3 regions of the Pseudoramibacter faecis genome follow, and region 1 is predicted to be linked to each of the others. Evidence: riboswitches for the same ligand, from Rfam matches in the RefSeq annotation. Region 1 holds a riboswitch; each other region holds the start of a gene.
What was found. Region 1 has a riboswitch for thiamine pyrophosphate ahead of thiD (bifunctional hydroxymethylpyrimidine kinase/phosphomethylpyrimidine kinase). Riboswitches for the same ligand answer to the same signal wherever they lie in the genome.
Positions count from the first base shown of each region.

Region 2: linked by a shared signal. The riboswitch ahead of thiT (energy-coupled thiamine transporter ThiT) and the one ahead of thiD (bifunctional hydroxymethylpyrimidine kinase/phosphomethylpyrimidine kinase) in region 1 are both predicted to bind thiamine pyrophosphate.
Region 3: linked by a shared signal. The riboswitch ahead of thiC (phosphomethylpyrimidine synthase ThiC) and the one ahead of thiD (bifunctional hydroxymethylpyrimidine kinase/phosphomethylpyrimidine kinase) in region 1 are both predicted to bind thiamine pyrophosphate.

Region 1 covers NZ_JAYFFI010000006.1:25,997-36,525, forward strand. Annotated here, with positions in the region: gene V3C63_RS06030 (amino acid ABC transporter permease) at 1-235, opposite strand, end outside; gene V3C63_RS06035 (transporter substrate-binding domain-containing protein) at 270-1,049, opposite strand; gene V3C63_RS06040 (hypothetical protein) at 1,136-1,321, opposite strand; gene V3C63_RS06045 (citrate/2-methylcitrate synthase) at 1,515-2,876, shown strand; gene V3C63_RS06050 (DUF6465 family protein) at 3,075-3,404, shown strand; gene V3C63_RS06055 (serine hydroxymethyltransferase) at 3,588-4,832, shown strand; gene hflX (GTPase HflX) at 4,889-6,205, shown strand; gene V3C63_RS06065 (YigZ family protein) at 6,192-6,842, shown strand; gene cytX (putative hydroxymethylpyrimidine transporter CytX) at 6,940-8,139, opposite strand; gene thiD (bifunctional hydroxymethylpyrimidine kinase/phosphomethylpyrimidine kinase) at 8,132-8,944, opposite strand; TPP riboswitch at 9,075-9,183, opposite strand; gene V3C63_RS06080 (DeoR/GlpR family DNA-binding transcription regulator) at 9,248-10,021, opposite strand; gene V3C63_RS06085 (YcxB family protein) at 10,034-10,529, opposite strand, start outside.
Region 2 covers NZ_JAYFFI010000015.1:20,025-30,553, forward strand. Annotated here, with positions in the region: gene V3C63_RS09320 (4'-phosphopantetheinyl transferase family protein) at 1-502, opposite strand, end outside; gene V3C63_RS09325 (hypothetical protein) at 499-1,794, opposite strand; gene V3C63_RS09330 (non-ribosomal peptide synthetase) at 1,810-6,912, opposite strand; gene thiT (energy-coupled thiamine transporter ThiT) at 7,293-7,970, opposite strand; TPP riboswitch at 7,992-8,089, opposite strand; gene V3C63_RS09340 (TrpB-like pyridoxal phosphate-dependent enzyme) at 8,216-9,586, opposite strand; gene dltD (D-alanyl-lipoteichoic acid biosynthesis protein DltD) at 10,183-10,529, opposite strand, start outside.
Region 3 covers NZ_JAYFFI010000005.1:60,357-70,885, forward strand. Annotated here, with positions in the region: gene V3C63_RS05565 (IS110 family transposase) at 1-330, shown strand, start outside; gene V3C63_RS05570 (ABC transporter ATP-binding protein) at 1,152-1,712, opposite strand; gene thiC (phosphomethylpyrimidine synthase ThiC) at 2,044-3,357, opposite strand; TPP riboswitch at 3,566-3,668, opposite strand; gene V3C63_RS05580 (ABC transporter permease) at 3,712-6,000, opposite strand; gene V3C63_RS05585 (ABC transporter ATP-binding protein) at 6,005-6,712, opposite strand; partial or broken gene V3C63_RS11790 (hypothetical protein) at 6,879-7,139, shown strand; gene V3C63_RS05590 (NUDIX domain-containing protein) at 7,205-8,230, opposite strand; gene mnmA (tRNA 2-thiouridine(34) synthase MnmA) at 8,241-9,344, opposite strand; gene V3C63_RS05600 (DUF308 domain-containing protein) at 9,402-10,004, opposite strand; gene V3C63_RS05605 (YfhO family protein) at 10,094-10,529, opposite strand, start outside.

The DNA of each region.
Region 1 (10,529 bases):
AATAAATAAAAAACGCCTGAACGATAATTGGCGTTCCCCGAATAATATCAACGTACACACGCGCAATCGCCCGCGACACCTTGTTTCTTGAAACTGACAGAAGTCCAAAGAGCAACCCCACTACCGCCGCCAAAACGAGCGATAGCAGGGTTGATTCTAACGTGACTGCCAAACCTTGCAAGAGTCGGGGGAATGTCTGTGCGAGCAACTCAGTAAAACTCACATTGACCTCCATAGCTCATCCATTGTTTGAATCCAAACGATGAGGCTTATTTTTTCTTAACGTATTTGTTCACAATTTTATCGTATTCACCGCTGTCTTTCAAATTTTTTAAACCCTTGTTGAATTTCTTAAGCAGTTCTGCATTTTTGCCTTTGTGAACAGCGAAACCATAGGAATTGCCCGCCTGCAGTTTGCCGACCAGCTTTAAAGGCTGACCCTTGGCAATCGCATAGCCCAAAACCGGATAATCTTCAAAGCAAGCCGCGGAATTTCCAGATTTAACATCCTCGTACATATTCGCGGAATCTTCAAATGTTTTGATAGAATAGCCATATTTGGCTTTGTTTTCGTTAGCAAAAGCGGCGCCTTCCGTTCCCGTTTTAACCGCGACCGTTTTGCCTTTCAGATCGCTGTAATCTTTAATGGCAGTGTTGTTGGCTTTGACCGCCATGCCAACCCCGGAATCAAAATAGGGGGCAGAGAAATCAAATTTCTTTTTACGTTCTGAAGTAATGCTCATCCCGGCAATAACCGCATCACTCTGATCTGATTCGAGAGACTGCACCGCTGCATTAAAACCCAGCGCCTTCACGGTATAATCGAAGTGCTGATCCTTCGCAATAGCCTTTAGCAAATCCATGTCAATCCCGACACGCTTCCCATTTTTATCTTCAAATTCAAAGGGAGCAAAAGTGGTGTCTGTCGCAATGATATACTTCTTGTTCGAACTGCCGGATGAAGAGTTACCGGAACCACAAGCGGTCAACGCCATGACCATTGCCAATGCCATGGCGATAACCAAACCAAATCTTAATCCTTTTTTCATTACTTGATCCTCCAAATACTCACATGCATGAATTTTTTATTATTTTACCATTTATTAAGATTCGGTGCAAATTAATTCATTAAAAACTAGGAGGCGTTTTTCTTATAGCCATCCTTTTCGCTCCTTATTAAATTATAGATAAAATTTTGTATAAAAACAGGATATTTTTTCATATTCATTCTTTTTTCTGAATATTCTTCCGCTTTTCTACAATTTTCAAACGGGACTTTTTCACCAATTCTCCCGCTTTGCTTCAAGCGTCGTTTCGGCATTTTGCATTTTCTCTTCCATGTTTTGATTTAACTTTAAAAAATGCATAAAAATTGACAGGTTTTTAAGAATCCGATATAATAATTTCAATATTGTATACAACTTCTACAAATCGTTTGTTCAACATCTTCTTTCTGTTAACCTGTGTCAAAATTTTGATCAATTTGCATGGCTTGTATTAACGAGGAGAAAATTATGATGCATCCCCACCCGATTATCGAATATACCAAATACTACGCCGATATCTGCAAAAACAAAGACCAAATCCCAGAAGAGCGCTTTCAGGAATACCATGTCAATCGCGGATTAAGAGACCAAAAGGGAAACGGTGTGCTCGTCGGGCTCACCAATATCTCCCGCGTCGACGGCTTTGATATGATCGACGGCAAGCGCGTCCCCTGCGAGGGAAAACTCTGGTATCGCGGTTACAATGCTATCGAGCTCATCAAGGGCCTCGGCGACAGCCGCTATGGCTTCGAAGAGGCTGCCTACCTTTTGCTCTTCGGCGATTTGCCCAACGCCGAACAATTGCGCACATTCAACGAAATGCTCGTCGATCTGCGCACCTTGCCCAGCAACTTTGCCCGCGATGTCATCATGAAGGCTCCTTCCAGGGATCTGATGAATTCCATCACCCGGAGCGTGCTGACCCTCGCCTCCTACGATCCCTGGATCGGCGATCCGAGCCTCGGCAACGTGCTGCGTCAATGCATGGCACTCATCAGCGCCTTCCCCATGCTTGCCGTTTACGGCTACCACGCTTATAATCACTATATCAACGACGGCAGCCTCTACATCCACCGGCCACGGCCCGAGCTTTCCACCGCGGAAAACCTGCTGATGATGCTGCGCCCGGACAAGCAATATACTGATCTTGAAGCCCACGTACTCGATATCGCACTGATCCTCCACATGGAACATGGCGGCGGAAACAATTCTACCTTCACCACCCGGGCCGTCACCTCGGCCGGCTCCGATACATATTCCGTCGTTGCCGCGGCCCTCAGCTCTCTCAAGGGCTCCAAGCATGGCGGCGCCAACCTGAAAGTGGTTGAAATGATGCGCGACCTGAAGACCAACGTCGGCGATATCACCGATAAGGAAGCCGTCGAAGCTTACCTGCGCAAGCTTTTAGCCGGAGAAGCCTTCGACCGCAAGGGCCTGATCTACGGGATGGGGCACGCGGTGTATTCCCTTTCCGATCCTCGGGCGGTCGTCTTTAAAGACTTTGTCGAAAAGCTGGCTCACGCCAAGGGGCGCGATGAGGATTACGCCCTCTATGCCACCATTGCTGAAACCGCTCCCCGGCTCATCGCCGGAAAACGCAAAATCTACAAGGGCGTTTGTCTGAACGTCGATTTTTACAGCGGTTTTGTGTACAGCATGCTCGGCATTCCCATCGAACTTTACACGCCGATTTTTGCCATCGCGCGCATCGTCGGTTGGAGCGCCCATCGCCTTGAAGAGCTCATCAATGCGAACAAGATCATGCGCCCGGCTTATCGCAGCGTGATGTCCGGCCCCCGGGACTATATCCCGCTGGCCAAACGCCAATAACGCCGCCTTGACATTCTGAAAAGCTTTGATTTTTAAAAGCTCTTCATCTTTCTTTACTTTTATGGTACATTGAAAGTATCAAAGCGACATTGTGTCGCTCTGCCGTCTATTTTATATTGTTTATGATATTGTCACGTTTCCGGCTGCTGAACTCAAAACCGCGCCTCTGACCCGGAAAGACAAACAGGAGGTCTCATCATGGCAAGAAAATCATCCAAAAAAGCCGCTGCTGTCAATACTAAGCCGGCTACAACACCCAAAACAACTGCTGCTATCAAAAACAAGTCCACCGCGACCGCGAAGAAAAAGCCCGCCAAGCGCAGCGGCTACAAAAGCGAAGTCATCATTCAGCGGACCAACTTCGAAGCCAGCGTTTCTGAACTGATGGATCACGTCAAGGAAATCTGGACGAAGGACATGGGCAATCTGGTGCGCGATCTGACCGACATCAAGATTTATGTCAACGCGGACGAAGCTGTCGCCTACTATGTAATCAACGGCGACATCAACGGCAAGTTTTCTCTTTGACCCAACGGCGGAGCCGCTCTCGCGGCTCTTTTTTTGTCCTCAAATCCGGGGCTGATCCCCTGCGAATCCATCGTTGCATTTTAACAATCCACTTGATAAAATGTGATTATCATGCCCATCGTTCATTTTCAGGCTGCGATGTACAGCCTTGGTATATCTTTAATTTATTTTTAAGGAGGATTCATGAGATATCAACACGTCAAAGCCACTGATCCGGCTATCTACGATTTGATGGTGAAAGAGCTGCGCCGTCAGCAAAGCCATCTGGAACTCATCGCGTCGGAAAACTTTGTCTCCGAATCGGTGCTGGACTGCATGGGCAGCCATTTAACCAACAAATACGCCGAAGGCCTGCCGGGCAAACGCTATTACGGTGGCTGCGAATTTGTGGACGATGTCGAGCAGCTGGCCATCGACCGCGCCTGTGAACTTTTTGGTGCCGAGCACGCCAATGTGCAGCCCCATTCCGGTGCCCAGGCCAACACCGCGGTTTATGTCGCCCTGCTCAAGCCCGGCGACACAGTGCTCGGCATGTCCTTGGATCAAGGCGGTCACCTGACCCACGGCTCCAAGGTCAACCTCTCCGGTAAACTCTACAATTTTGTGCCCTACGGCGTCGATCCCGAAACGGAATTGATCGACTACGGCGCCATCGAAAGGCTCATCGCCGAACATCAGCCTAAGCTGCTCGTGGCCGGGGCTTCCGCCTATCCCCGGACCATCGACTTCGAGCGCATCGGTAAACTCTGTCACGATGCCGGCGTGATCTTCATGGTGGACATGGCCCACATTGCCGGGCTGGTCGCCGCCGGCGAGCACGTCTCCCCGGTTCCCTGCGCCGATATTGTCACCACCACGACCCACAAAACTCTGCGCGGCCCCCGCGGCGGGCTCATCCTTTGCAAAAAAGAATACGCCGCCGCTATCGATAAAGCCGTTTTCCCCGGCACCCAGGGCGGCCCGCTGATGCACACCATCGCCGGCAAGGCCGTCTGTTTTAAAGAAGCCATGAGCGACAGCTTCAAAGTCTACCAGAAACAGATCGTCGCCAATGCCAAGGCTTTGGCTTCGGCGCTCACCGCCAAGGGCTTTCGCATCGTCTCCGGCGGCACCGACAACCATCTGATGCTCGTCGATGTCTCCGCCGTCGGCATGACCGGCAAAGATGCCGACGACATGCTCGGCGCCGTGAACATCACCGCCAATAAAAACACCATTCCTTTCGACAAACAAAAACCAGCCATTGCCAGCGGCGTCCGCGTCGGCACCCCCGCGGTGACCACTCGGGGACTGGTCGCAGCCGATATGCGGGTTATCGCCGATGCCTTTGAAGACGCGCTGATCAAAAAAGATCCTGATGCGGCCCGCGCTAAGGTCAAAACCCTGACCGACCACTATCCGCTGTATCCCGATATGATCGCCGACTGACGGCAACGGATATTTTTTAAGCGCAGTGAGGGCACTGCGCTTTTGTGCAGCTGCTTATGAAACAACCTTTTTACACCACCGCGCCCCAGCCGGAGCGCGCGTTACTCATCGGCATGGCGTCCGCCGGCGACCCGGCCGCAGGCCGCGCGATGGCGGAGCTTGCCCGCCTGTCCCAAACCGCCGGCTGCGATGTTTTTGCCACGCTGGCGCAGCCCCGCCAAAAGCCGAGTCCCAAAACCTATCTGGGAAAAGGCAAAATCGCCGAAGCTGCCCAGCTCGTCACGGCCAATCAACTGGACCTGATCATCGCGGACGACGAACTCACCCCCGGACAAATCGCCGCCATCGAAGCGGCCGCCGGCTGCAAAGTCATCGACCGCACCGCCTTGATCCTCGACATTTTTGCCCGTCACGCCAGCACCCGGGAGGGCAAGCTCCAGGTCGAGCTCGCCCAGCAGCGTTACCGCCTGAGCCACCTGAAAGGCCTGGGGCAGGTGCTCTCCCGCACCGGCGGCGGCATCGGCACCCGGGGCCCCGGCGAAAAGAAGCTCGAAACCGACCGGCGCCATATCCGCCGCCAGATCGACCGCCTGCAGTGCCAGCTCGATCAATTGGCCCAAACCGGCGCCGTCCGCGCCCAAAGACGCCGGCGGGGCGGCGTGCGCGCCGTCAGCCTCGTGGGTTATACCAACGCCGGCAAGAGCACTCTGTTTAACCGGCTGACCAACGCGGCCGTGCACACCCGGGATGCCTTCTTCGTCACGCTGGACACCACCACCCGCAGAATCAACCCTGAATACGGATACTATCTGCTTTCCGACACGGTGGGCTTCATCGACAAGCTCCCCCACGAACTGATCCGCGCCTTTCGCGCTACACTGGCCGCGGCGGCCGATGCCGATTTGCTGCTGCACGTCGCGGACGCCTCGGATTCCCGGGCGACCGGGAACATCGCCGTGGTCGAACGGGTATTGAGCGAAATCGGGGCCGTCCATCTGCCCCGTCTTCTGGTGTACAACAAAATCGACCGGCTGCCGCCGGATGCCCGCGCTTCGATTCTCGTCCGATGCGCCCGGAGCGACACCTTTGCCATCTCGGCCAAAACCGGGGAGGGTCTGGCGGCTTTAACGGCCGCCATAAGCGAAGTCCTGTCAGCCCAGGATCGGATCCGGAGCTATCTGCTGCCCTACCATGATGGCAAACGGCTCGAGCAGCTTTACCGTCACGCCGAGATTCTTTCCCGGGAAGATAGTCCCGAGGGCATTCGCCTCACCGTTAAAATCGGCAGTGCTTTTCCCGATACCGATTATCGGCCCTTTTTAATCGCTTCTGACCATTCCGACGATCTGGAGGCCACGCATGACCCATTTTAATACGATTTTATCCCGGGGGGAAACCGAGTCTGTCATCAACAAATCCCGCTTCATCGGCCTCGCCTGCCACGTGGAAAGCGAAGCGGATGTCGAGCGCGTGCTTGCTCGGGTCCGCAAGGCACACTACAAGGCCACCCACGTGTGCTCTGCCTATATCCTCGCCACCGAGCCCGAACGCCAAAAGGCCAGCGACGACGGCGAGCCTTCCGGCACCGCGGGCAAACCCATTTTGGACGTCATCGCCCGGCGGGAGCTCAAAAACGTGCTGGTGCTGGTGGTTCGCTATTTCGGCGGTATCAAGCTCGGGGCCGGCGGCTTGATCCGCGCCTACGCCGGCGCGGCCAATCAAGTGCTCGATTCGGTGCCGACGGTGCGTCGGCAGTGGTGCGACACCCTGCGCATCACCATCGATTACACCCAATACGGCGGGCTCAGGCAAAAGCTGAGCGATCAGCACCAGCCCCATTATCAGCCGGTTCAAGAGCGCTTTGCCGACACAGTCGCCCTGGATTTCGAGCTGCCGGTGGAGGAGAGCGAGGCCTTTGTCGCCTTTATCACCGAGGCGACCAACGATCGCTTTTCTTTAGAAAAGGGCGAGCCCAAATGGGTGAACACCCTGGCCGGCTCGCCTCAATAAATACGGCCAAAACAAAAAAGGCGGCCATCCGAGGGCGTCGGGAATCTTTCCCCGCGCCTCAGGTGACCGCTTTTTTATTTTGCGGTTTTTATATTTTTCATTTTGAAGAACGGGCCGTTTTGGCGCGCCCCTTGGCCATACGCTCCGCGATCAGGCAAAGCACCATGGTGAGCACCATATCCGGCAGGGTACTGCCCACGGAAAGATCCGCCCGCATCAAAAGCCGGTAGACCCCAAAGCCCACCGCCCAGATCGCAAGATTTCGCCAGTCGACGGCCGCGTCCCAACGGCTGCGTTTTAAAATAAAGAAATCCGCGATCTGCACGGCGATCATCGGCGCAAAGACCGAGCCGATCAGATATAGAAAGTTTGTGATGTCGTCCATATTAAAGAAGATGGCCGCGACGATCCCCGCCAGCGTTACGGCAATAGCCAGCCACTTGCCGCCCACCCGCGCATTCAAACTTTCCGCCGAGATCCCCGCCGACCATGCGTCGAGAAAGGTGGTCGTCACGGTGGAAAGAATCAAAATGATCAACGCCGCGACGCCGAGCCCCGCCTTGATCATAATCGCCGCGATATTGGTTTCCCCGGTGAAAATAGCCGCTCCCATGCCGATGATATACATCCAGACCGAGACCAGCCCATAAACCAGCGTGCTCGTCAGGGTCGCCGCAAAGGGCCTATCGGCTTCCCGGGTATAGTCCGAGATCAGCGGCAGCCAGGACAGCGGCATCGCCACGGCCAGCTCCACCGCCGCGCCAAAGCTCAGGCTTCCTGCCGAAGCCGCCGCCGCAGACGCTCCATCACCCGAAAAGATCACCTTGCAGAGAATCAGCGTGAGCACAAAGAGCGCTGCCATCGCCGCCTTGTTGATCGCCCCCAGATTGGTGATGCCCACGAGGATCCACACCGCGATGAGCCCGCCGATCACCAGGCACCACACCCAATGCCCCACGGCAAAAACACTGCCGGTCGCCTGAGCCCCATCATAAATCATGATGGCCGTCCAGCCCGCCAATTGCAGCACATTAAGCGCGGCAAAGAGCCGACCGCCCTTCTTCCCGAAGCTCATCTTCACCGTCTCCATAGCCGAGCGACGGGTCCGTCCGCCGATCAGTCCGGCCAGAAAGAACAGCCCGCAGCCAATGAGATGCCCGACGACAATGGCCAGAAGCCCCCGACCAAAACCCAGCGGCGCAAAATAGGTCCCCGTTAAAATTTCGGCGATGGATACCGCCGCGCCGAACCAGATCAGACCGTTTTGAAAGCTGGTGGTCCGCTTTGATTCATTCATCCGAGACCTCCTCACGATACGCCGCCTTGATGTCGAAGGCGTGGTTCATCGGACCGGCGCCCTGCCCCAGATCGAGGCCGTCCGCCAGCGCGCCGGAGAGATAGGCCTTGGCCCGTGCCACCGATTCGGCCAGCGCATAGCCCTTGGCCAGATTCGCCGCGATGGCCGACGAGAGGGTGCAGCCCGTGCCGTGGGTATTGGGGTTATTGATGCGCCGTCCGTTAAACCAGCGCAGCCGCCCGTCCTGCCAGAGCAAATCGTTGGCGTCGCTGATGCTGTGACCTCCCTTTACCAGCACGGCACATCCGCAGCGCTCACCGATTTTTGCCGCAGAACGTTCCATCGCTACCGGCGTCTCGATGGGCATTTCGGACAAAATCTGGGCCTCGGGAATATTGGGCGTGATCACCTCGGCCAAAGGCAGCAACCCACACCTCAGGGCTTCAATGGCGTCATCCTGCAAAAGCTTCGCGCCGGAAGTCGCCACCATCACCGGATCGAGCACGATGTGCCGCACTCGGTAGGTCTTTAATTTCTCGGCGATCACCGCAATTAATTCCTCCGACGAGACCATACCGATTTTCACCGCGTCGGGGAAAATATCCGTGAAAACCGCGTCGAGCTCCTGCCTGAGAAAATCGGGCGTCACGTCCATGATGGCGGTGACGCCGGTGGTGTTCTGGGCTGTGAGCGCCGTAATGGCGCTCATCGCATAAACCCCGTTCAGGGTCATGGTCTTTAAGTCCGCCTGGATACCGGCGCCGCCGCTGGTATCAGAACCGGCGATTGTCAATGCTGTTTTCATTCAATGCCTCCTTGTGGTTGTTTTGCAGCATCCCATTTGCCCCGACGCAAGGTGGTGCCCCCAATGCGCCGGCCTTCATCGCAAAGCCCCAAATCTCGCCAATAAAAAACAGGCACGGTCGTGCCTGCGTTAAAAAGTTCGATGATTTCCCTCCGTTGGCATGATCCAAATCAGGTTGTGGGTCAAAACCTGGCTGGTTTTTTCTCAGCCCGCGCCAGCAGACTCCCCAATGCGATGAATTTTTCGATTACCATTACTTTACCAAAAAAAGCGCCCGCGTTAAAGCCCTTTTTAACGCGCGCGCTATTCTGCCACCACCAAATGGATCTGCTGTGCCGCGGCCTTTTGGCGGTCGCTTTCGGAAATGCGATTGTCAGTGATGATCTGATGCACTTCGGCCATCGGGCAAATCACCGAAAAATAGCCGTTGCCGAATTTACTGCTGTCCGCCAGCACATAAACCCGATCGGTCGTCCGGAGAATCGCCTGCTTGATCTGCATCTGCGGCGCCGCGATGGACGTCAGGCCGATTTCAAAGTTGATGCTGTGCACGCCGATGAAGGCCTTGTCCACCTTGAAGCCAGCAATGCTCCTTTCGGCCAGTTCTCCCATCGTCGCCGGCAAAAACCCGCCGACGTTGCCGCCGATCATATAAAGCTCCACATGGGGCAGATTGGCCAATTCATTGGCCGATGCCAGCGAATTGGTCACAACCGCCACATTTTTTTCCGAGTGCGCTTTAATCATCAAAGCCAGATAAAAACAGGTTGTCGAATCGTCGAGCAAGATGATGTCCTGATCCTCGATGTAGCCATAGGCACAGGCGGCGATGCTTTTTTTCTCCGCCACGTGCTGGTGAATATGCCGGCCGTGATACTTCTGATCAAAATCTTCCTGCGCCTCGTCGATGCGCAATGCGCCTCCGTGAACCCGGATCAGCTGACCCGCTTCGTCCAGTTCCTTGATTTTTGTGCGGACCGTGACGGCAGAACACGCCAGCTCCCGGCTGAGCTCCTTAACGCTGACCTTGCCCTTTTGCTGCAGCATCTGAAGAATTCTGATCTTTTTTTCGTCCAACTTTTTCCCCTGTTATGGCATCCTGACGTTTTTCAGGCCCAATTGCCTGGTGATCATCGTAAATGCGGGGACAAACCGATCGCCGAAATCGCCCTTCGGAATCACGATCGCCTCGTCGCTGTCGAGGTAAATGCCGATGGTTTTCGGCGTGACCACGGCCCGGCGCATCTCGCTCCACGGATAAATCTTCCGGTTTGCTCCCTGCTCGCCAATAATACCACACTTTTCAGAAAATGTCATCCGAACCGGCAAACGATAACGGCTTTCGCGCATGGCTTTTCGCGCACGCCACTGCAGGGTCAGCGGCGTATATCCCAGAAAGACGATGGCCGCAGCCATATAAAGACCGCAGGCCGCCGCGCCGATCCCGGCGTTCACATGCCGGAAAACGCCGACAAACGCCACGGCGAGCCCCAGCACGTTCGCAGCAAAGCCCGACGCCTTGGAATAGGCGTGAAACAAATAAAAATCAAAGAGCGCCGGAACCGTCATCTGAACGCGAAAGGTG
Region 2 (10,529 bases), on a different contig from region 1:
CCACAAGGGGTGTCATGTCCGTCGCCTTTAGCTCGCCACTCAGCCCGATCCCTCGGTATTTCCCGGCGGCCTCCTTGAGCGACCACAGCTGGGTGAGCGTCACCGCGCTGCGATGTTTCCGCCAATAGCGCATTTCCGGCGCCGATAAGAAAAATGCCGGATCACATACCGTTTCAGAAAAATACGCCTCGACATCCACGCCCACCGGCCGGTCGGACACGGCGCAGACAACCGTCGCGTCCCGATGACTGAGATTAAAATACGGCCCGTTTGAATAATAGGGTTTGCCGAACGCTCCGCGTCTGAGCACGCCCGGATCTTTCCCCAGGTATTCCCGGCGCATTGCGAGTCTCAGCAAAAGCGCCCCGACGATGAGACCGCGCTTTTTCAGCGCGTTCTGCTGTCGCCTCACCCGTTCTTTTCGCGCCTTTGACAACAAACACAAAGACCGTGCGCACCACCGTTCGCTCAATCGATCAGCTTCATCAAAAATGTAAATCATCCGTGCTCCTCGGTTTTAACCGGATTGAAGATTTCACTGGTATTGAATTTATCCTTCAGAATCCGAGCATTCTCAATCCATTTTTGATACGCCTTCTGCTTGGTATTGTCGATGCTCACTGCTTTCTTCGCCCATTCCCGGCAATAGGTGCAGTCGCACTTCGTCGGTTTTCCGGCAAGGTCGCTTTCCAACCAGCAACTTTTACGATCACATTGATAATCGTGGATGAAATGCTCGAGAAAGCCGTCCAATTTTTGATTGTCAATATAGATATCCGGCAGCGCAAAAAACGCTGAATACCGGATCAGAGTATCCATGTCAATCTTTCCCGCCCGCAGGCTCTGGACATAGCCCGCGACATCAAATTGCTTTTGACTGTCGGCGTTATCACTGCCGATCCAATTCATGATATCCAGCAGATTTCCCTCGTATTTCTCTTCAATATAGGCTTTGACCACCCGGCATAAAAAAGCTGTGCTCTTTGTCCGTTCCACCAATTTAAGCACCAGGCGATCATTCCCCGTGCGCTCGCAAAGGGACTCATAATAATGCTGATCCTCCGGTCGAATCCAGTCCGATGCAATCATATTCGCCGGATGGGTCACCTTGCGTGTGTAGCAATTAACCAAACTGAAGTCGAAATAGTTTTTCTGTGAACGGCTGCCCATCTGACTGGAAGCAGAAACAGCTCCCGCATGGTTCAGCGCGTAGGGGCAATCATGCAGGCAGCCGTTATTGGCAATGATCCGAATCTTTACATTCCGATCGCGGTAAGTCTGAAGCACGGCCTCGAGCAAATCGAAATTGCGGGTGCAGTTTTCCGTTAAGGTCAGCTCATCGGCGCCCATCTCAACCCAGCTTTTCGCCTTGGACAGCGATCCGACAAAAGCGTAAATGCCGATAGTCACTTTGATGTGCGGAAACTGTCTTTTGACCAGCTGCAGCAAATAGGGCGAGCAGACAGTCAGCCAGCGAATCCCCATATCGCTGAGGGTCCCGATAAATTCGACGAGACGCCGATGATCCTCGGGAATGATGTCGCGATTTTGCAGCGTCAGTGTGTTCAACAGATAATTAAAGTCGATACCCATAGACCGGCAACGCGCATTATAGCGCGCCACCTCGTCCAGGCTGACCTCGTTTAAGGCGACCGATGCCCGCCCGCCGCCGACAATATCCGTTTTGAGCTTGCCAAACATGCTGACGATCTGGCCCCGCGTGTCCGTCTTCTCGATAAAATCCAGCAAAGTCGGATCAAAATTCGTCCCCACATCCAGCTTGATTTTTCCCATGATTCTTCCGCTCCATCATTCTCTGTGCTCGGCCACAATATCCGCCATCTCTTCAATGGTTTCAAACGCGAAGTATTGTTCCCGGGGAAACTTCAGCTGATAATGACTCTCCACTTCGTTGATGATCGTGAAGAGCTTGATCGAATCACCGCCAATATCGTAAAAATTTTGATCCACGCCGATCCCGTCCACGGTGAGCACCCGTGACCAAATCCGCTGGATCTGAGTTTCAAGCGGTGTCGCCGGCTGTTTTTGTGCTCCGGATCCAGCCAATACCTCCGCCTCCGCCAATTGTTTGCGGTCCACCTTGCCATTGACTGTCAACGGCAGGGTGTCCAACGCCACGACCGCCACCGGTACCATGTAGTTCGGCAACTGCCCCTTCAAGTCGGCCTTGACGGCTTCCGTGTCGACAGGCTTATCTGACACGACAAAAGCGAGAATTTCCTTCGCCTGGTCCCGTTCCTGCACCACCGCCGCGCTCTCATCAATTCCGTCCAATGAGGTCAGGGCCTTTTCGATTTCGCCGAGCTCGATGCGATGTCCGCGGATTTTCACCTGGGTATCTTTGCGGCCGGAAAAAATGATGTAAGTCTCTTCGCCCGCTTCATGCAGTCGGCCCATGTCCCCGGTCCGGTAAAGTCTGCCCAGAGCGGGATGTTCGATAAAGGACGCCGCGGTTTGAACCGGATTATTTAAATAGGCCTGTGCCACGCCGGCACCGCCGATAAAGAGCTCGCCCTCCACCTCCGGCGGACACAATGCCCCGGTGTAATTCAACACATAAACCTGCTGATTGGCCAGCGGCATCCCATAGGGAATGCTTTGCCAGTCAGGCCGGATCTCGCAGATCGGGTATTCGATGGACCAAATGGAGGCCTCGGTCGCGCCGCCCATGCTGACCACCTCAATCCCCGGCAGTAAATCCATGATCGTCCCCGGCAGGCTTACCGGAATCCAATCGCCGCTTAAAATAGCCAACCGCAGCAGATTATCGGTTACCGTGATCATCTGGCCGCCCGCTTCGGCAAAGCTGCGGCTTGCCTGCCGCTTCAATTCTTCCGCATACATCTGCATGAAAGCCGGCACAGAATTCCAGACGGTCACCCCCTCGCGGGCCACCAACGCAGCCACCTCACGGACATCCCGCGGGTCCTGCACCATGACCAGACGCGCACCGGCTGCCAGACTGCCGAAAATATCGTACACCGATAAATCAAAGCAAATGGAAGACAACCCGATGAAACGGTCCTCGCTGCCGACGCCGTAACGCCGATTGACATCCAAAATGGTATTAGCTGCAGCCTTGTTGGTAATCACGACGCCCTTCGGCCGGCCGGTGCTCCCGGATGTATAAATCGCATAAGCTACTGCATCGGGATCAGCCGCCGTTTCCGCGCAGGACAAATCGTTTGTGTCAAACGCATCCATGCTGTCGATCACGAGTCTGCAGCCCGCACTCGTCACAATCTTTTGCCGTCTACTCTCGGGATTTTCGGGATCCAGCGGAACATAAGCCGCGCCGATTTTTAGAATCCCGAGAATTGCCGCGATGGTCTCTTTCCGGCGATAGCCCATAACACCCACATAGTCTCCCTTGGACACGCCCCTGGCGGCGAGTCGTGAGGCCACGCAACCGGCCGCCTCGTGAAGCTGCGTGTAGGTATAAAACCCTGCGGCATCCTGCACGGCGACGCTTGCGCCATGCACGGCGACGCTTGCGGCAAACAGTTGATAGAGGGTTGTTCGGGGTATGGGCGCTGCCGTTTCGTTGTAGCGTTTCCATTTTTCGTGGCAGACCTCACTCGGCTGCAGGTAATCCGCGACGTTTCCGGCCTGATCCAGCGTTTGAAGGCAATGTTCGAACAACGCGAATATATCCCTCATCAGATCATCGTCAAAAAGGACCTGCAGATAATCCCAGGTCACCAAAATTCCCGCCGGCGTCTCCCGGGCCTGGCAGTCCAGATAAACCTGGGAGGTTTGACTGATGGCGTATCGCAGATCGCCGAGCTCGACCGCCGGCGCATCGGCCTGATCCAGCGTGCTGGTGAAAACGATGGGCATCGCGGCTTTGTTGCCGGTGCCCTGTTCCTTTTTGATATCCCGGAGCAATTCCACCCCGGTGTAATAGCGATGCTCCAATCCACAGAAAATTTCGTCCTGTATCGCCTGAAAGACCGTTTTGATCGGCGGGTTGTCCGCGAAGTCAAAAGGCAAGAGCATGGTCGAAGTAAAATCGCCCATCATCCGCGCGACATCCGGATGAAAGTCATATTTATTGAAGATGGTAACATTCAGCGTGCACCGCGGCTGATTGGCATAGGCCGACAGCGCCAATGCGTAGGCCGTGCAGATCGCCGAGGATAAGGAGATGCCGCTTGCCGTGGCCAGGGCGCGAAGCCGCGCAGTCTGATCCGACGAAAGGGTCAGACTCAGGCGTTTAAAAACCGCTGTTTTAGCTGCCGTGGTATCTTTGAGCCCCGGCAGTTGAGGCGCCGGCGGAATGGCGGCCGCCCGCGCCTGCCAAAAAGCCTTGTCCCGCGCATATTGCTCTGAGGCGTGAATCGCGTCAATCCCCCGCATAAAATCCCGGAAGGTGAAGGCCAATGGCTCCAGCGTCTTCCCGGGATGATCGTAGCACCACAGGAGCTCGCGTTTGAACATTTCGATGCTGCTCGCGTCCATGATGAGCAGATCGATGCCCAAAAAGAGATCGCTTTCCCGGTCGTTGATGCGCAAAGCCTTGAGTTCGAACAACGGCCAACGTTCCGCAGCAAACACCGCGTGGGACATCCGCGCCCGCTCCTCGGCCCGGATAGCTTCAAGCGTTTCGGCGTCCTCGCCCCGCCCGTCGATCACCTCGATATGATAGTGCGGCACCGCCTGTAAAATTTGCTGCCGGCGATCTTCGGTCATCACCAGGCGCAGATTATCCTGATGGGCAATTACACGGTTAAGCGCATCTTCGAACCGCGCCAAATCCAAATCCGTACGGTATTCATAATAACCGTGAGTCGAGATGCCGCCCATATCAAAGGCCTCTTCCCGACCCAACAAATAAGCCCGCTGGATATCCGTCAACGCAAAGGGCTCTGCCCGGCGCGCGGGATCGGGTTCGACGGAAAGACGCACCGGCGCCGCCGCTTCGTCCACATGCGCCTTGACAAGCGCCACAAAACTTTTTACATCAAAAACCCGCATCAGCGCTTTAAGGCTGAGGCGAATGCCGAAATGCGTCTGAAGTTTTGTGGCCAGCTGCATGAGCACGATAGAACTGCCGCCGGCTTCGAAAAAGTTTTTAGAATGCCGGTTGCCGCCGCTCTGAACGCTCTCGTTCCACAGATCCTGCAACTGCATGGACAGCGAATCGCCAAAGACAACCGGAACTGTTTCGTCTGCCGCAAGCGCTGCACGAATATCGCTGATAATCGGTTCAAACATCCCATCCTGATATTGTTTAATGAGTGCCGAGCGCTGAATTTTCCCGCTATTGGTTTTCGGGATGGCTTCAATGGGAAGATAATAATCAAAGGCGATGAATCGCTCCTGTTTGATGGCCAGATCCAACCGCCGAATTTTTACTGCAAAATCAGCCGTCGCCTGACTGCTTTGAATGAACAAAACGAGCTCGGGCTCGTTGTGACGGTTATAGATCTGAGAAGCGACAATCCGATCCTTAAGCGCCGGAAAAATACGCGCGATCCGATTTTCAATATCCAGCGGATAGTAATTCTGCCCGTTGATAAAAATAATGTCTTTTTTCCGGCCGGTAATGACGATCTCTCCATCAGAAAGATATCCCATATCTCCGGAAGCCAAGTATTCGCCGACCATGCGCTTTTGCATTTCGTTTTGATGGAAGAAATAGCGTTCGCTGATCGATTCCCCGGCATAGCATAGCTCGCCGATCGTTTCCTCCGGCAAAGCATGGCCTTCGTCATCTGCCACTAAAACCTTAAGCCCCGGAATCGGCGTTCCCACAGAGGCATACCGAACCTGCTGCCGATGTTCGTTCGTCTCGCCGGCACGTATTTGCGCGCGATTTTCACCCAGCGCATCAAAATCCAGGCGGTCCACGCGCATGGGCTTCCCTGCTTTCCCCAGAGAAACCGCAAACGCCGATTCCGATAAGCCATAGGCCGTTCGCAGGGCCACTGGCGAAAGACCCGCCGCCGCAAAGCGGCCGGCAAAATGATCGGCCAGTTCCGCATTGACCGGCTCTGCCCCCAGGAAAAAGTTTTTGACACAGGAAAGATCCAACATTTCTAACTCGGCGTCCGAAACGGCCGCATCCAATAATTTAAGGGCAAAATTCATGCCGCCCAGGACGGTGATCCTCCGATCGCTGACCTGGCGAAGAAACCAGTCCGGATGCTGCACAAACAACGGCGGCGGCATCACGCCCTGACTCGCCCCTTTCGCAATGGGAATCAAATGAAATCCGATAAATCCAAACGCATGGGTCAAAGGCAACCAGCTCAAACTCCGTTCCGAATCGTCATAATCCATGATGGAAAGCGCTGAGCAAATGGACGCCGCCATGGTTTTCTGCTTGAGCACAACCCCTTTGGGAAGATCCGTACTCCCGGAGGAAAAAAGAATGCAGCATTCATCTTCCGGAGTAATCTTCGGATAGACCATTCCCGTATTGCTGATGCGCCGACCTTTTTCCATCAGATCTTCATAGACCATCAGCGTTATGTTTTCAAAGGGCGCAATCGCTTTCTGATAATCTTTGAGCGACGCCTCGGGAATTAAAATCGTCAGTCTGACAATATCCCGACAAATATTGAGCTGTTTATCGAGAACGTCCCTGCCTGCCGCATCGCCCATAGCGAAGGGCAGCGCCATGGGCACGGCCCCCGCGTATTGAATCCCCCAAAAGGCTCGCGCATACTGTCCCGGCGTCGGCAGCTGTAGCAAGATCTTATTTCCCTTTTCGACGCCTGCAGCTATCAATGCATCGGCCAGCTTTTTGCCCTCCGCATTTAATTCGGCATAGGAAACCACTTCTGCCTCCACTGCACTTTTCCAAAAGCGTGCAGTCTTTTTGCCATAGAGTTTCAACGATTGGTCAAACATCTCCGTCATTGTCTGAAATAGTCTATCTCTCATTTCTCTCCCCCTGAAATTATTAGATCGAGTTAACATTAGAATCATTTTAAAACACCGTGTCCCGGTGTTCATTTAAATTTTAAAAATTAAACGAGTATTATGATTATACGCTTGCCGATAATTATCTGTCAATATTTATTCTTATCTTTTACATTATTATTGATTTTGATATGGCCTTCCATCTCTCGAATCCCTTTTTCGGCTGCAGACCATTGCCCACACATTTCAAGTTTTACCGGAATATGTCTTTCGGAAGTGACACAAAAAAACAGCGGAAGCCCTGGCCTCCGCTGCTTAGATCAAATTTTTGCACGCTTATCGCGCTTTTGCCGCATCAATATCAAAAGACACGATGCCGTTCGCCGACCTTTTCTCTTTGATTAAGACATGCTGTCTGCTGCATCTACCCGTTTCTGGGCTCTTTCAAACAATCTTTTAACTGCCGGAATACACAGCACGATCACCGTGACGGCGCCTTCCGCCGCGATATAAGTTAAATTATACCACAGCGACCAAGTCCAGGCATTAAATTGTTTTGGCGCATAGGCGCCAAAAAAGATAACCCCTGAGACCACCGCGCAAATATAGCGCCCAAAAATCCCCATCAGATACCCTTTAATCAAACCGTTTTTCTGATACCGCACTAATCCACCAATGCCCAAGGCGCCAAATGCCAGGATATAATCAATAAGCAGCTGCGCCGGATGAATCACGTACGGATCAAACATCAGATTGATCAGCCCCAGGCAAACCCCAGCCATGATGCCCCGCTTCGTCCCAAACAAATAAGCGCACAGCGCGATGGGCAACATCGAAAAAGCGGTAACGGATCCGCCCTGGGGCATTTTGAACAATCGGATCTGCGAGAGCACCATGGCCATCGCAATCATCAATGCTGAAATGGTCAATGCCCGGACATCAAGCGGCCGAGAATTGCCCGTCTCATCCCGATAACCGCGATCCATCAGCGAAAGTAACGCGAGCAGAACGACCACCGCCGCAACAATCGCGGTCTTGCCGATTCCCGCTTCAAAAAATCCCTGCAAATTCTTAAACATAAAAAACCTCCTTGATTTCAGGAGGGGCTGTGCTTCACTCCCCGCGCCGGCATTGTCCGGATCAGGTCATGAGGGTCAGGCATGTGCCTTTCTCAGCAAGAGCTCCCCTGTGATATTTAAAGCTTAACGATAATGTTAAAACTTGTCAATAACAGAAATCATTTGGTCACAATCATTCAATTATCCAACTCTCAGCACAAAAAACTGCTCCAAATTCAAAGGAGCAGTTTTTGAATACTGATGCTTCAATCGACTTTTGGCAATTCCGAAAGGCTGCCGCTCAATTCGTCATCGCCCGGAATCGTATCCCCCATGACGTGGTCGTTAAATTGTTCATAGGCCGTCATGTCAAAGAAGCCCGTGCCCGTCAGGCCAAAGAGAATGGTTTTGGCTTCGCCGGCTTCCTTGCTTCTGAGCGCTTCGTCAATAGCCACACGAATGGCATGCGCGCTTTCCGGCGCTGGCAGAATGCCCTCAACCCGGGCAAATTGTTCCGCGGCGGCAAAGACCGAAGTTTGTTCCACCGCCACGGCCTCCATCAGTCCGTCGTGATAGAGCTGGGAAAGAATCGGGCTCATGCCGTGAAAGCGCAGTCCGCCGGCGTGATTGGCCGATGGAATAAAGTCGCATCCCAAAGTATACATCTTCGCCAACGGCGTAACTTTGCCGGTATCACAGAAATCATAGGCAAATTTGCCCCAGGTAAAGCTCGGACAAGAGGCCGGCTCTACGGCCACAAAGCGATAGTCCTTTTCGCCGCGCAGCTTTTCTCCCATAAATGGCGAGATCAAACCGCCGAGATTAGAGCCGCCGCCGGCACAGCCGATGATCACGTCCGGCTCGATACCGTATTTCCGGCAGGCTGTCTGCGCTTCCAGCCCGATCACCGACTGATGCAGCACCACCTGATTGAGCACCGATCCCAGCACATAACGATAGCCTTCATGAGTTGTGGCTGTTTCTACTGCTTCAGAAATAGCACAGCCCAAACTGCCGGTGGTCCCAGGATGTGCTGCGTTGATTTGCCTGCCGATTTCGGTGGTCATCGACGGCGACGGGGTTACATCGGCGCCATAGGTGCGCATCACCTCCCGGCGGAAAGGTTTTTGCTTGTAGGACACCTTAACCATATAGACCTTGCAATCGAGGCCCAGATACGCACAGGACATGGAAAGTGCCGTCCCCCATTGGCCGGCGCCGGTCTCGGTGGTTACGCCTTTAAGCCCTTGCTTCTTGGCATAATAGGCCTGCGCGATGGCCGAATTGAGTTTGTGGCTGCCGCTGGTGTTGTTGCCTTCAAATTTGTAATAAATCTTTGCCGGTGTGCTCAGCGCCTTTTCGAGATTGTAGGCCCGAACCAACGGCGAAGGGCGGTAGGTTTTATAGTATTCTCTGATGGCATCCGGGATATCAAAATACGCCGTGTCATCGTCCAGTTCCTGGGCCACCAAATCGTCGCAGAAAACCGACGTCAAATCGTCAAAAGTGACTGGCTGTTTGGTTGCCGGATTTAATAACGGCGCCGGTTTGTTTTGCATATCGGCACGGACATTGTACCATTGTTTCGGAATTTCCGATTCTTCGAGATAAATCTTGTAGGGAATATGCTTGCTCATGTTTTTGCCTCCGCTGAATTGAAATACTGTCGATCGCCATTGCGAAAGATTGTAAATAAAAAGTCCCCGCAACACGATCTCAAAGGATCTGATGCAGGGACAGAAAATACACTTTGATTTCTGCGGTGCCACCCGGCTTGACTGCCATTATTGGGCAATCCACTTAGCGCATACGCGGACAAATCCGAATACGCCGTCTTTTGTTAACGAAGGGACTTGCTCCGTCTCCCATAATAGCGGATTGCCGTTCACAATCCGCGTTCCGGTCGCGCTGGGAAGGCCATTCATTCAAAATCGCACGCACTGTTTCGCACCAGCCAACAGCTCTCTGGATCAGCTTTATTTTGAATTACTTCTCTTCCGTTCCACTTTAAATTGTTTCTTTATATATCACAACACACACTTTTTTGTCAAGTTGGAAATCACTATCAAGCCAATATATCCGCCACAGCAAAACGATGATTCCGCGTTAAAATGCCTCGTAAACAAACCCCGGCGAGCTGAGCATGCTGCCGAACATCGAAAACAGATAAAGCACGACCATTAGGATGAAAAAATAAAGCGTGTAACGCCAGGAAATCGTCCCGAGAATTTTTTTAATTTTGCTGATAATAGGCATTAATTTTCTGATCAATTTGAAACCATCCTTCGTTCCAGGGATGAACGGCGTCCGTCGTGATGTACGGTCGATAATCGTATTTCGACAGCGAAACATACCTCGCGCCGTAAGCAGCCGCCATTGCCTTGACTCTGCGGTTCACCACACTGCGCTTATCGGCCGTCATTCCGGTATAGTCATACCAATAACCGTTGACCGGCAACACGAGCAGCATCGGCTTGATACCCCTGGCCTTGCAGATCTTTAAAAAGGCACGCAAATCGTCGTATTCCGCAGTCTTTTCCCAGTTTGCATGGGCGTGAGCCCCGGCCATCTTCGGCGCAA
Region 3 (10,529 bases), on a different contig from region 1:
TCAAAAGGCAAGAGCACGGTTGCAGTCCTACGACCCGCAGGTGAAATCGTGCATAAGCTTTTTCATGTCCGTCACTCTGTCAGAGAACTTTCTGAACTTGTCTCTTATGTCAGAAGCCTGGATGGTGAAACACGGGTCGTCATGGAGACAACCGGCCATTATAAGGTCAAGTCTGATCCGGCCGATGCCAAGAAAATCGCTCAGTATGCGCTTGGCAAGTGGCCGTTTCCGCGTCAGCATTCAGCGATGGATAATACACGAGCGCAAATGAGCTGTTCAGCAGTCCCATACGCTCTGACGGCTGTGAGAAATGGATCGATTACGTCCTGAAAAAGAAATCCGAAGGGAAGCTCTTATCTGGTTTATATGACAGCCGGAGCCAACAAGTTTCTGCGAATCTATTACGGCAAAGTCAAAGAATGTATCGCTGCTCAAAGCTCTGCTGAATCAATCTCTTTTATAGCCCTCTCTTTTCTTTGACCGGCATTAACATGGTAGTCTTATTTTTATCCCTTCATTTCTGCCTCCTGATTTTTTAAAATAATGCTTGACTTTTTATTAGTAGGCTTTATTTTATAATTTGATAAACCGCCATAAGGACAGAGAGAATTATGATAAGAGCATAATCCCGAACTGTCATTTTGCAGTCTATATTATGAATGTTTTCTGCATTCCGGCGATATTCCCCTTGTTTCCGCGGAAGCCGATAAAAACTCTGCTATTCTGATAACTCTGAACATCATCGGAACCACTAACATCTCCACGTAAGCTGGAATCCTTTTTATGTTGTTTTTTCGCTTCCGTTAGAACCGATCACTCCGGTGACGCTGCCTGTACGCATTTGTATGAGACATCGGATAATATAGTGTTATCGGAATCGCATCCAAAGGACAATCTTCTGATTTCGAAAGCATCTTCGGCCGTATGGTTTTTATTCTGTTGTGATCTTTGGGGAACGATGCCATCGAGGTCCGTGCTTCTCAGTCCAAGTTCGTCAAGTTCTTTTTCTGAGAGTCTGCTGAATTCCGCCGCACTATACTTGCGACGTATTTCTCCGTTTTTCATATACCGGTATTCGTCCGCCAGATCTTTCAGAAAATAGAGTCTGTGCTCACTGATCACAAGGATCTTTCCCGTTCCCTTGATGTCTATCAGCAGTCGGGAAAGCTGCTTAATTGCCCCGTGTCAAGATTCGCCGCCGGTTCGTCAAGCAAAATCGTATCCGTATCCATAACCATCGCCGAGAAGATGGCAATCAGCTGTCTTTCGCCGCTCGAAAGCGTGAAAACAGAACGATCGCGCAGTTTTTGAAGCCCGAATCTTCTGAAAACTTCATCCGTCTTTCGAACAATCTCAGCATGGGACAGACCGGTGTTTTCCAATCCGAAAGCTACCCCCGTTGTGCTGTTCACCGTAAAGAACTGACTTCTTGGATCCTGAAATACCGAAGATACCTTTTTGCTCACCTCACCGATGGAACACGTTGAAATATCTTCCCCGCCAACCCAGACAATGCCTGTAAACTTGCCTTCATAAAATTCCGGAATAAGGTGATTGATGCATCTGAGTAAGGTCGATTTCCTGCAGCCGCTCTCGCCATGGAAGCATATGCATCTGCCTTTTTCTATATTTCCGTCAACGCCGTTCAACGTGTTTTTTTCGTCATCTGAATATTTAAAACCTATGTTGAACTTCACTGAATTTTCATCCATATATCGCCTCTCCTTAAATGTTAGATATATCTAATTTATATTTAAAAAAAGAAGGGCAATTATTTCCCTATATATTTTTTAACATTTGAATCGCAAAATGTCAATGTCAAACACAGACCTGAAATGTCCAAAGACCGTATTTCTCATAGCAATCCTTCTAAAATGACCTTTTGGCAAACAATCATTTCGGAAGATTCCTCCTGCCCACCTATATTTTTCTGCTCCCTATTTTCTTTAAGATCGCTGGAACCACGCATTTAACGCATAGTTTTCTTCATACAAAAAACACCGGCATAAAAAATGTCGGTGTTTTTGCGGATCGGTCACGGCATTACAGAATATCGATGATCTCCCCAGAAAGGGCTTTGTTCATGCTGCGCACAGCGCAAAACTTACCGCACATGCTGCAGGCCTCGCTGTGATCGTCCTCCGGCGCGCGGCTGTCGCGAATAGCCCGAGCCGTTTCGGGATCGATGGCTTCGGCAAACTGCGCCTCCCAATCGAGGGCCCGTCTGGCATCGCCCATGCGATCGTCCTGATCTCTGGCGCCGGGCACGCCCTTGGCAATGTCCGCCGCGTGGGCCGCGATGCGGCTGGCGATAATCCCTTGGCGCACATCCCCGCGGTTGGGCAGCGCCAGATGCTCCGCCGGCGTCACATAGCACAGGAAAGCCGCGCCGTTCATGGCGGCGGCTGCCCCGCCGATGGCCGCCGTGATGTGATCGTATCCCGGGGCGATGTCCGTCACCAGAGGCCCAAGCACATAAAAAGGCGCCCCCTGACAAATCGTCTGCTGAATTTGCATATTGGCCGCCACCTGGTCGAGCGGCACGTGGCCCGGCCCTTCCACCATCACCTGCACATCCTTGGCCCAGGCGCGGCGCGTCAGCTCGCCCAAGCGCACCAGCTCGTCAATCTGGCAGATATCGGAAGCGTCCGCCAGACACCCCGGCCGGCACGCATCCCCGAGACTCACCGTCACATCGTGTTCCCGACAAATATCCAAAATTTCGTCGTAATATTCGTAAAAGGGATTTTCTTCGCCGGTCATGCTCATCCAGGCAAACACCAGGCTGCCGCCCCGGCTGACGATGTTCATCTTGCGGGCATTGCCCTTGATCTGCGCGATGGTATTGCGGGTGATGCCGCAGTGCAGCGTCACAAAATCCACGCCGTCCTCCGCGTGTAGACGCACCACGTCGATAAAATCCCGAGCCGTGAGCGTGCCGAGATCGCGCTGATAATGAATCACCGCGTCATAAACCGGCACGGTGCCGATCATCGCCGGGCATTCCGTGCAGAGCTTGCGTCGGAAGGGCTGGGTATTCCCATGGCTCGACAGATCCATAATGGCGTGGGCCCCGAGATTCACCGCATCCAGCACCTTGTCCATCTCCGCGTCGTAATCCGCCACGTCGCGGCTGACGCCCAGATTCACGTTGATCTTGGTGGTAAGCATGCTGCCGATACCGTTGGGATCAAGACCCCGGTGCCCCGGATTGGCCGGGATCACCACCTTGCCAGTTGCCATCAGCGCCGCGAGTTCCGCCACGGACCGCCCTTCCTTTCGAGCCACCGCCTGCATCTCCGGCGTCGCGATACCGCGGCGCGCCGCTTCCATCTGGGTGTGATAGGTTCTTGTCATCATTGCCTCCTGCTTCTCGTGCTTAACCGTTAACGATTGAAGGCCCCGGAAGCAGCAGCCGGGAGCGATTCCCCCGCGGATTGCGTTTCCGGCGCCTGGCCGGGATCCGGCCTGCCGCGCGCTCTGCGCACGGTTTTCTTCGCGGCCAAAGGTGGTGCCCCCGGTTGACCGCGCACAGCAAAAAGGATACACCTGAACAGGCATATCCTCAAAGTTTCGCGATGGTCCCTCCGTTGGCATTATCCAAATCAGGTGTATGGGTCGAAGCGAATGCTTCCTCTCAGCCGTTGCCAGCTCCCCTTTTTCTGTATTTAACGATTTTATTGTAACCCTTTTAATCCCGAATATCAAGCCTTACTCCATATTTTTAAGCGCTGTATCCATCGGAATTTTGCGGATACGCCTGAAATCGAGCACGGTCACGGCGGCATAGCCCGCAAAAACAGCGATGAACATTTTAATCTGCGCGCTCGGCGGCATATAAAAGCTGAACCAGCCATCCATCGTGTTAATATAGGCCACCCAGATCAGCCGGATCAAAAGGCCGGCAACCAACAGACCGATCAGCTCTGCCAGCACGATGACCCAAGTCGTCGCAATTAGATACAAAGAGGCGATTTCCCGATCCTTATAGCCTAAGATCTTAACCATGGAGATGGCATTGGTGTTGCGCTCAATAATAAGCTTGGTCAGCAGATAAATGAGCAGCGCCGCAGCCACGACGCAGGCGTATTGGAAATAGCGCATATAATTGCCCATGGAGTGATTGAGTTGTCGGCTGATTTTCGTCACATCGCCGCGGTCGATGGTCGTCGCGATGAGGCGGCTGTCGATGTCTTTAACCTTTCGATTGGAAAAGTAGCCGTTAAAATGGTTCGTGTCGTAACCAAAAACGGTGTTAAAGCGCCGGTTCGGCATAAAGACCGCCATGGTGTTCGCACCTTTTGCAAAGCCCGCGACTTCAAAATGGTAGCGCTTGTGCTCATATTTTGCAGAAAGCGTCACGCGATCGCCCTTGCGATAGCCGAACTTTTTCCGGAAACCTTCGGACAGATAGACCTCATGGCTCTTCAGGCGGCCGATCGCAGATACATAATGCGAATGGGAGGCGATGCCGTACACCGTGATCGTTTCCCCCTTGTGCACGCCGGATACCGTCTCCAATTCCGTCATCGAGAAGGGTTCCGCCCCTTTGGTCGCCGTCGGCACCGTTGCTTTTAAAATCGTCTGATAATCGGCGATCATCGTCTCGGTGGCCTCCTGCTGATAATGCCTCAGCGTCGAGGGAAAGCCCGTCGCAAAATACAGGAGCAGCATCACAAAGGTGATACCCAAAACGAGCACCAGATAGCCCGGCAGGTTCTGCAAAATGATGCGCAGCCGAAAGCGGCGGATAAACCGAATGCGCGGCAGCCGTATGGCGCGTTTTTTCTGTTTTCGGGTCAGATCGCCGCGAAGAAAAGCCAGCGGGGAAAAGCTGAGCTTCTGTGCCAGCACCGCCACGTTGATGAGCATCATCAGAATAATGGGCACCACCGTCGTCATCACGAAAGCGTCGCTGCTGATGAGCGGCACGAAGGTCGGCAGGCTGTAGCTGTTGTAATACATGCCCTCAACCACGTTTTTAAATAGCGTATACCCCAGCACATTGCCGACCGCCGCCGCCACCAGAGTGACGATCAACGGCATGGTCAGGTAATGGCGCAATAGCTCTCCTCGGCTATAGCCCGAGGCGCGCAGGGTGCCGATCGTCGCCGATTCCTTGGTTACCGTATTGCTGATGGTCACCGCGAAGATAAACGCCAGCACCACCACCAGAATATCGAGCATGATACCGGCCATCGTTCGGTCGCCGCCCATGTCGTCGATAGTGAAATTGATCGCCTGGTTTAAATACCGGGGCACAAAATCCGTCAGACGGTTCCCCGAAAGCGCTGCCTCCTTGGCGATGGTATTCATCAGTTTGTCGGCGCGCACTTTTTCCTTGTTGTCGTTTTTCGGCGCGCCGCGGTAAATCCAGGCATAATTATAGTGTGTGCTCTGGGGCAGGGCGTCAAAGGTTTCTGCCGTGACCACGGCCACGTCAAAATTGATGGCGTCGAACATCGGGTTCGTGTTGTTTTCAAAGAGCGCAGAATAATCGCTGTGGGCCACAAGACCGGTGACCTTCATCTTTCTGCCGCCGATTCGGATGTGATCCCCCACGGCAATGCCGTTGTTATTCGCGTGCATCCGGTCGATGGCAATTTCGTCGGTTTTTTTAGGCAGACGGCCGGCCATCACATCGGCCTTATTCACCCGATGCCGGACCGCATAAACGCGCACGCGACCCTTGCGGCGTCCATTTTTCTCGCTGAGCATTTTATAAAAATCGGGATAAAGCCTAATCCTCTGGTTGCGCAAGGTTGAAAGCAAACCGTCGTCCGCCGCGTGATCGAGCGCGAAGTGTCCGCTCTCGATGCGATAACGCGAAAAGCTTTCTTTCGATGTCTTGAGCATGCCTCCATTGGCCACATACACCCCCGAGACGAAACCGATGGTGATCACCAGAAAGGCAAAAATCACAAAATATTTGCCAAAATCCGTTTTCAGCTCTCGGAGCAGCCGTTTGCGCAGGGGATCTGAAATGGTGCGTTTTCTCATGGCTCTACCAACTCAGATCGGCAGCGGCCACACGGCTGGCGTTGCGCGTATCTTTTCGAATCCGTCCGTCGAGCAGCGTCACCACGTGATCCGCCATGTGCCGGATGGCTTCGTTGTGGGTCACCATGATGACCGTGCTGCCAAAGCGCTGATTCACGTTCTCAATTAAACCCAAAATTTCCTTGGAGGTTTTATAATCAAGGGCGCCCGTAGGCTCGTCGCAAAGCAAAATATCCGGATTTTTAACCACAGCCCGGCCGATGGCCGTGCGCTGCTGTTGTCCGCCGGAGATCTGGCTCGGTAGCTTATGCCGATGCTCGGTGAGACCGAGGGTCTCAAGCAATGTCTCGAGGGGCAATGGATTATCGGCAAGATAGGCGCCTACCTCAATGTTTTCCTCCACATTTAAATTGGGGATCAAATTGTACATTTGAAACACATAGCCCAGATGCCTGCGCCGATACTGCGTCAACGCCTTTTCGTTCATCGCAGCGGTGCGCTCGCCGTCGATGCCCACAAAACCACTGTCCGCCGTGTCGATGCCGCCGATCACGTTGAGCAGCGTCGATTTTCCGGAACCCGACGGCCCGAGCAGCACGCAAAATTCGCCCCGCGCCACCGAAAAATTTAAATCGTGGAGCACTTCGGCCCGCATATCGCCTTCCCCGAAGCTTTTATTCAAATGCGCGATCTTCAAAAAATCCTTTTCCATTTTCTGCCTCCCATCCTGTTAGCTTTATCTTACTTCATTATACCGCAAAAAAATGATTTCACAAATCAAATTATCGTTCCAAAATAAATGAATAACAGATTACCCTATTCATTTAAGCCCTCCCAATCTGTTCACCAGTGCAGCCTGATGTGAACCCAATGCACAAAATATTTTATTTACCTTATCGCCGGCCCTCATGATCAGCGGAAGCGTGGGCACTCTGCGTTCCCGCATTTCCTGGTGCCCATTACCTGCGGCAGGCATCGTTTTATCGGAGTGCCTGACCGCTTCTTTCGCCGCAACAGACTACGGCGGTTACGGAATTCTTGTTCCCCTTGTCTTTTATCTATTTCACAATCTGTCGCCCAGCCGGCACCCTGACAGGAAGCGCTATTTTCATCCCGTCGTTTATTCAACCGCACATTAAATGATGTAGTGACTTTTATTCGCAAAAAAATAAATCCGATCAACGGATTTACTTTTTTAGCACCACTATTCAAAAGCATCGACACCAAGATAGGCCCGAACCATTTCGAGTTCGTCCTCATGAATGCAGTTAGGAAGACTTCCGTCGCGCATGCCGGCCAGACAGGCGTCCATCCCCATCCAGCGCACCGCGGCGACCTCCTCCGGCTGCAGCATTAAATCATCGACGGTTACCGGGTTGGTGTAGACAAAGACATGGCTGAGCTCGTTATCCCAAAAGGGATGCCCGTGAAAGCGCGACCTAAATCCCCCGCGATGCTGCCCCAAATAGTGCAGATCTTCCGGACCCACGCTCAGGCCCAATTCTTCGCGCATTTCCCGCACGGCCGCATCCATCACCTCACCGCCGGCCGCAATGTGCCCCGCCGACGAAATATCGTAGCAACCGGGATTTGAATCCTTGCTCTGCGCGCGCCTTTGAAGCAGCACCTCCGGCCCGGCAGCCCCCCGGCGGACAATCCACATGTGCACCGTGCCGTGCAGACTGCCGTCCCGATGGGCCACCCCCCGCTCGCGCACCACGCCGGTCTTGCGGCCGTTCTCATCCAGCACGTCAAAAAGTTCCATCGGCTGGCCGTTAAGCGCCGCATAGACCAGCCGGTCATGCCCGTTATACATTAGCTTCAGCGAAAAGAAGCCGGCGGTTTCCATCATCAGGCGAAAAAAGATTCGGTCGCCCTCCCAGAGGTTGAGCCCCCACACGGCATCGCGGTCCACCCAGGCCAGCTCCCCTTCATCACAGGGATGCGGCTCGCCGCTAAAGCCGTCGGCCGTAAATAAATGCATATACTCCGTAACGCCGTCCCCAGAAACAAAGGTCACGATGCCGCGAAACCGCCAGGCCGTCAGCGTGTAGCCGGTTTCCTCCCAAACCTCGCGCAGCAGGCACTCTTCTGGGCTTTCATCCGCCTCAAAATGCCCGCCGACGCCGATCCATTTGCCGTGGTTCACATCGTTTGCCTTCACCGTCCGGTGCAGCATCAGCACCTGATCGCCCTGCAAAAGATAACAGAGCGTGCTCATTCGCATCATGGCCGCCCTCCTATCGCTGCAAACGGCCGTCGACCATGGTCACTTCGTCGATGGTCGCTCCGCCCAGGCAGATCTCGCCGTCGTAAAGCACCACTTCCTGACCCGGCGTCACCGCGCGCTGGGGCTTCTCAAAATCCACAGCGATCGTCGTATCCGATGTCGGTGTGACGCGCACCGCCTGATCCGGCTGGCGGTACCGAAATTTAGCCGCGCTGTCAAAAGGAGCGGCCGGCGCCCGGCCAGCGATCCAATTCATCGCCGAAGCACGCAAGCTGGTGGAATACAACGCCGGATGCTCTGCCCCCTGCACCACATAAAGCACGTTCTCCGAAAGATCCTTGCGTACCACAAACCAGGGCTCGCCGGTCCCCTGCCCGCCGATGCCCAGCCCCCGGCGCTGCCCCAGGGTATAATACATCAAGCCGTTATGTCGTCCCTTCACGCTGCCGGAAAAATCTTTGATCGGGCCAGGCTTGGCCGGCAGATACTGGCTCAAAAACTGCCGGAAATTACGTTCGCCGATAAAGCAGATCCCAGTGGAGTCTTTTTTCCCGGCGGTAACCAAATGATGCACTTGTGCCAGACGGCGCACTTCGCTTTTGGGCAAATCCCCAATGGGAAAAAGCGTCTTTTCGAGCTGCGCCTGCCCCAACTGACAAAGAAAATAGGTTTGATCCTTACCCGTATCCACCCCTTTAAGCATCCGATAGGCCCCGCTCGCCGGATCCCGGTCGATGCGGGCATAGTGCCCGGTCGCCAGTTTGTCAGCCCCGGCGACCTTCATCGCGTAGTCCATGAACGCCTTGAACTTGATCTCCTTGTTGCACAGCACGTCCGGATTGGGAGTGCGCCCCCGTTTATATTCCGCCAGAAAATAGGCAAATACCCGGTCCTGATATTCCTTTTCGAAATTGACTGTGTAATAGGGGATGCCCAGCGCCTCCGACACCCGCTTCACATCTTCATAATCTTCCGTCGCCGTGCACACGCCGTTTTCGTCGGTTTCATCCCAATTTTTCATAAAAATGCCGATCACGTCGTGACCGGCTCGTTTTAACTGCAACGCCGCGACGGAGGAATCCACCCCGCCGGACATGCCCACCACAATGCGCATGGTTTATCCTTTCCGCTCTTCCGCGATTTTTAAATTTTCCAGATTCTTTTGTTGCCGTTATTCGACCGTATAATCCGTATAACCATCCGCGTCTTTTTGCCACGCTTCAATCTCTTTATGCAATCTTTGCGAACGGCCGATCATCCAAATGCCGACGACAATGCAGATGACCGCCAAAATCGTCACAAAAAACTGGATGAATCCCTTCGGATTAAAAATAGCCGCCAAGCCAAATCCGATGAGCACCGCCGCTGTCATCACGCGCAGCGTTCCCCAAAAGGGGCCCAGCACGGCACCGGTGAGCAACATGCCGATGCCCATCGCTATGGTCCAGAATCCGACCAGTGCCAGAAAGAAACCGACGATGAATCCCGGCATCACCGCCAGTATCAAACCGATCACCAAATTAAAAACTCCCCGCCCGGTCGACCATTCTCCGCCCGGTCGTCTGGCGGCAATCAACGCGATCACCCCGACGATCAGCCGCTCGATCCCGATCAGCCGGATCACCACCGACAAAATATGGAAACCCGGCAGCAATAAAATAGCCGCTCCCAGCGCCACCATCATAATGCCCTCGGTTAAAAGGGACTGCCATTGCCCAAACCAATTTTTTATAAAACGCGGCGCACCGCTGCCGGAAGGCCCTTGTCCGTTCATTGTTTTCTCCCTTTGTTTTGATATGTGCCCTCATTATAGAAAAAAGCGGCGACAATGGCAAATTTTTCGCTTTCCTAATTTTTTTGTTTTCAGCCGGCGCTAAACCGGTCTTTCCTTTTTAAGACCTCATGGCACACCAGCGCGCTTAAAGTCAGCAGGCTGATAACTCCGCCGGCCTTAAACATCGGAACGTGGTAGTGCATTTCGATCTTATTTTTCCCAGATTGTAACGGAATTGAAATGAAACAATCGGCAAAAGTATCCGCTGTTATTTTCTTACCGTTTCTTGTGATCCGCCAGCCGGCCTTATCCTCTGGAACGGACAAAAATAACGCTTCGCCTGCTTTGCCGTCTATTTCGCAAAAAATACTCTTGTTTTTCACCTGAATCTTTTGGGCTGCTCGGCGATTGATTGCAGCTGAAGCCTTTCGGAATCGGGATAAATCAAGCACGAAAAGCTGCTCATCTTTAAAAATAAAGTTTCGGGGCATTGTGACTGTGATTTTTGCCGTGGTTTCGCCTGCC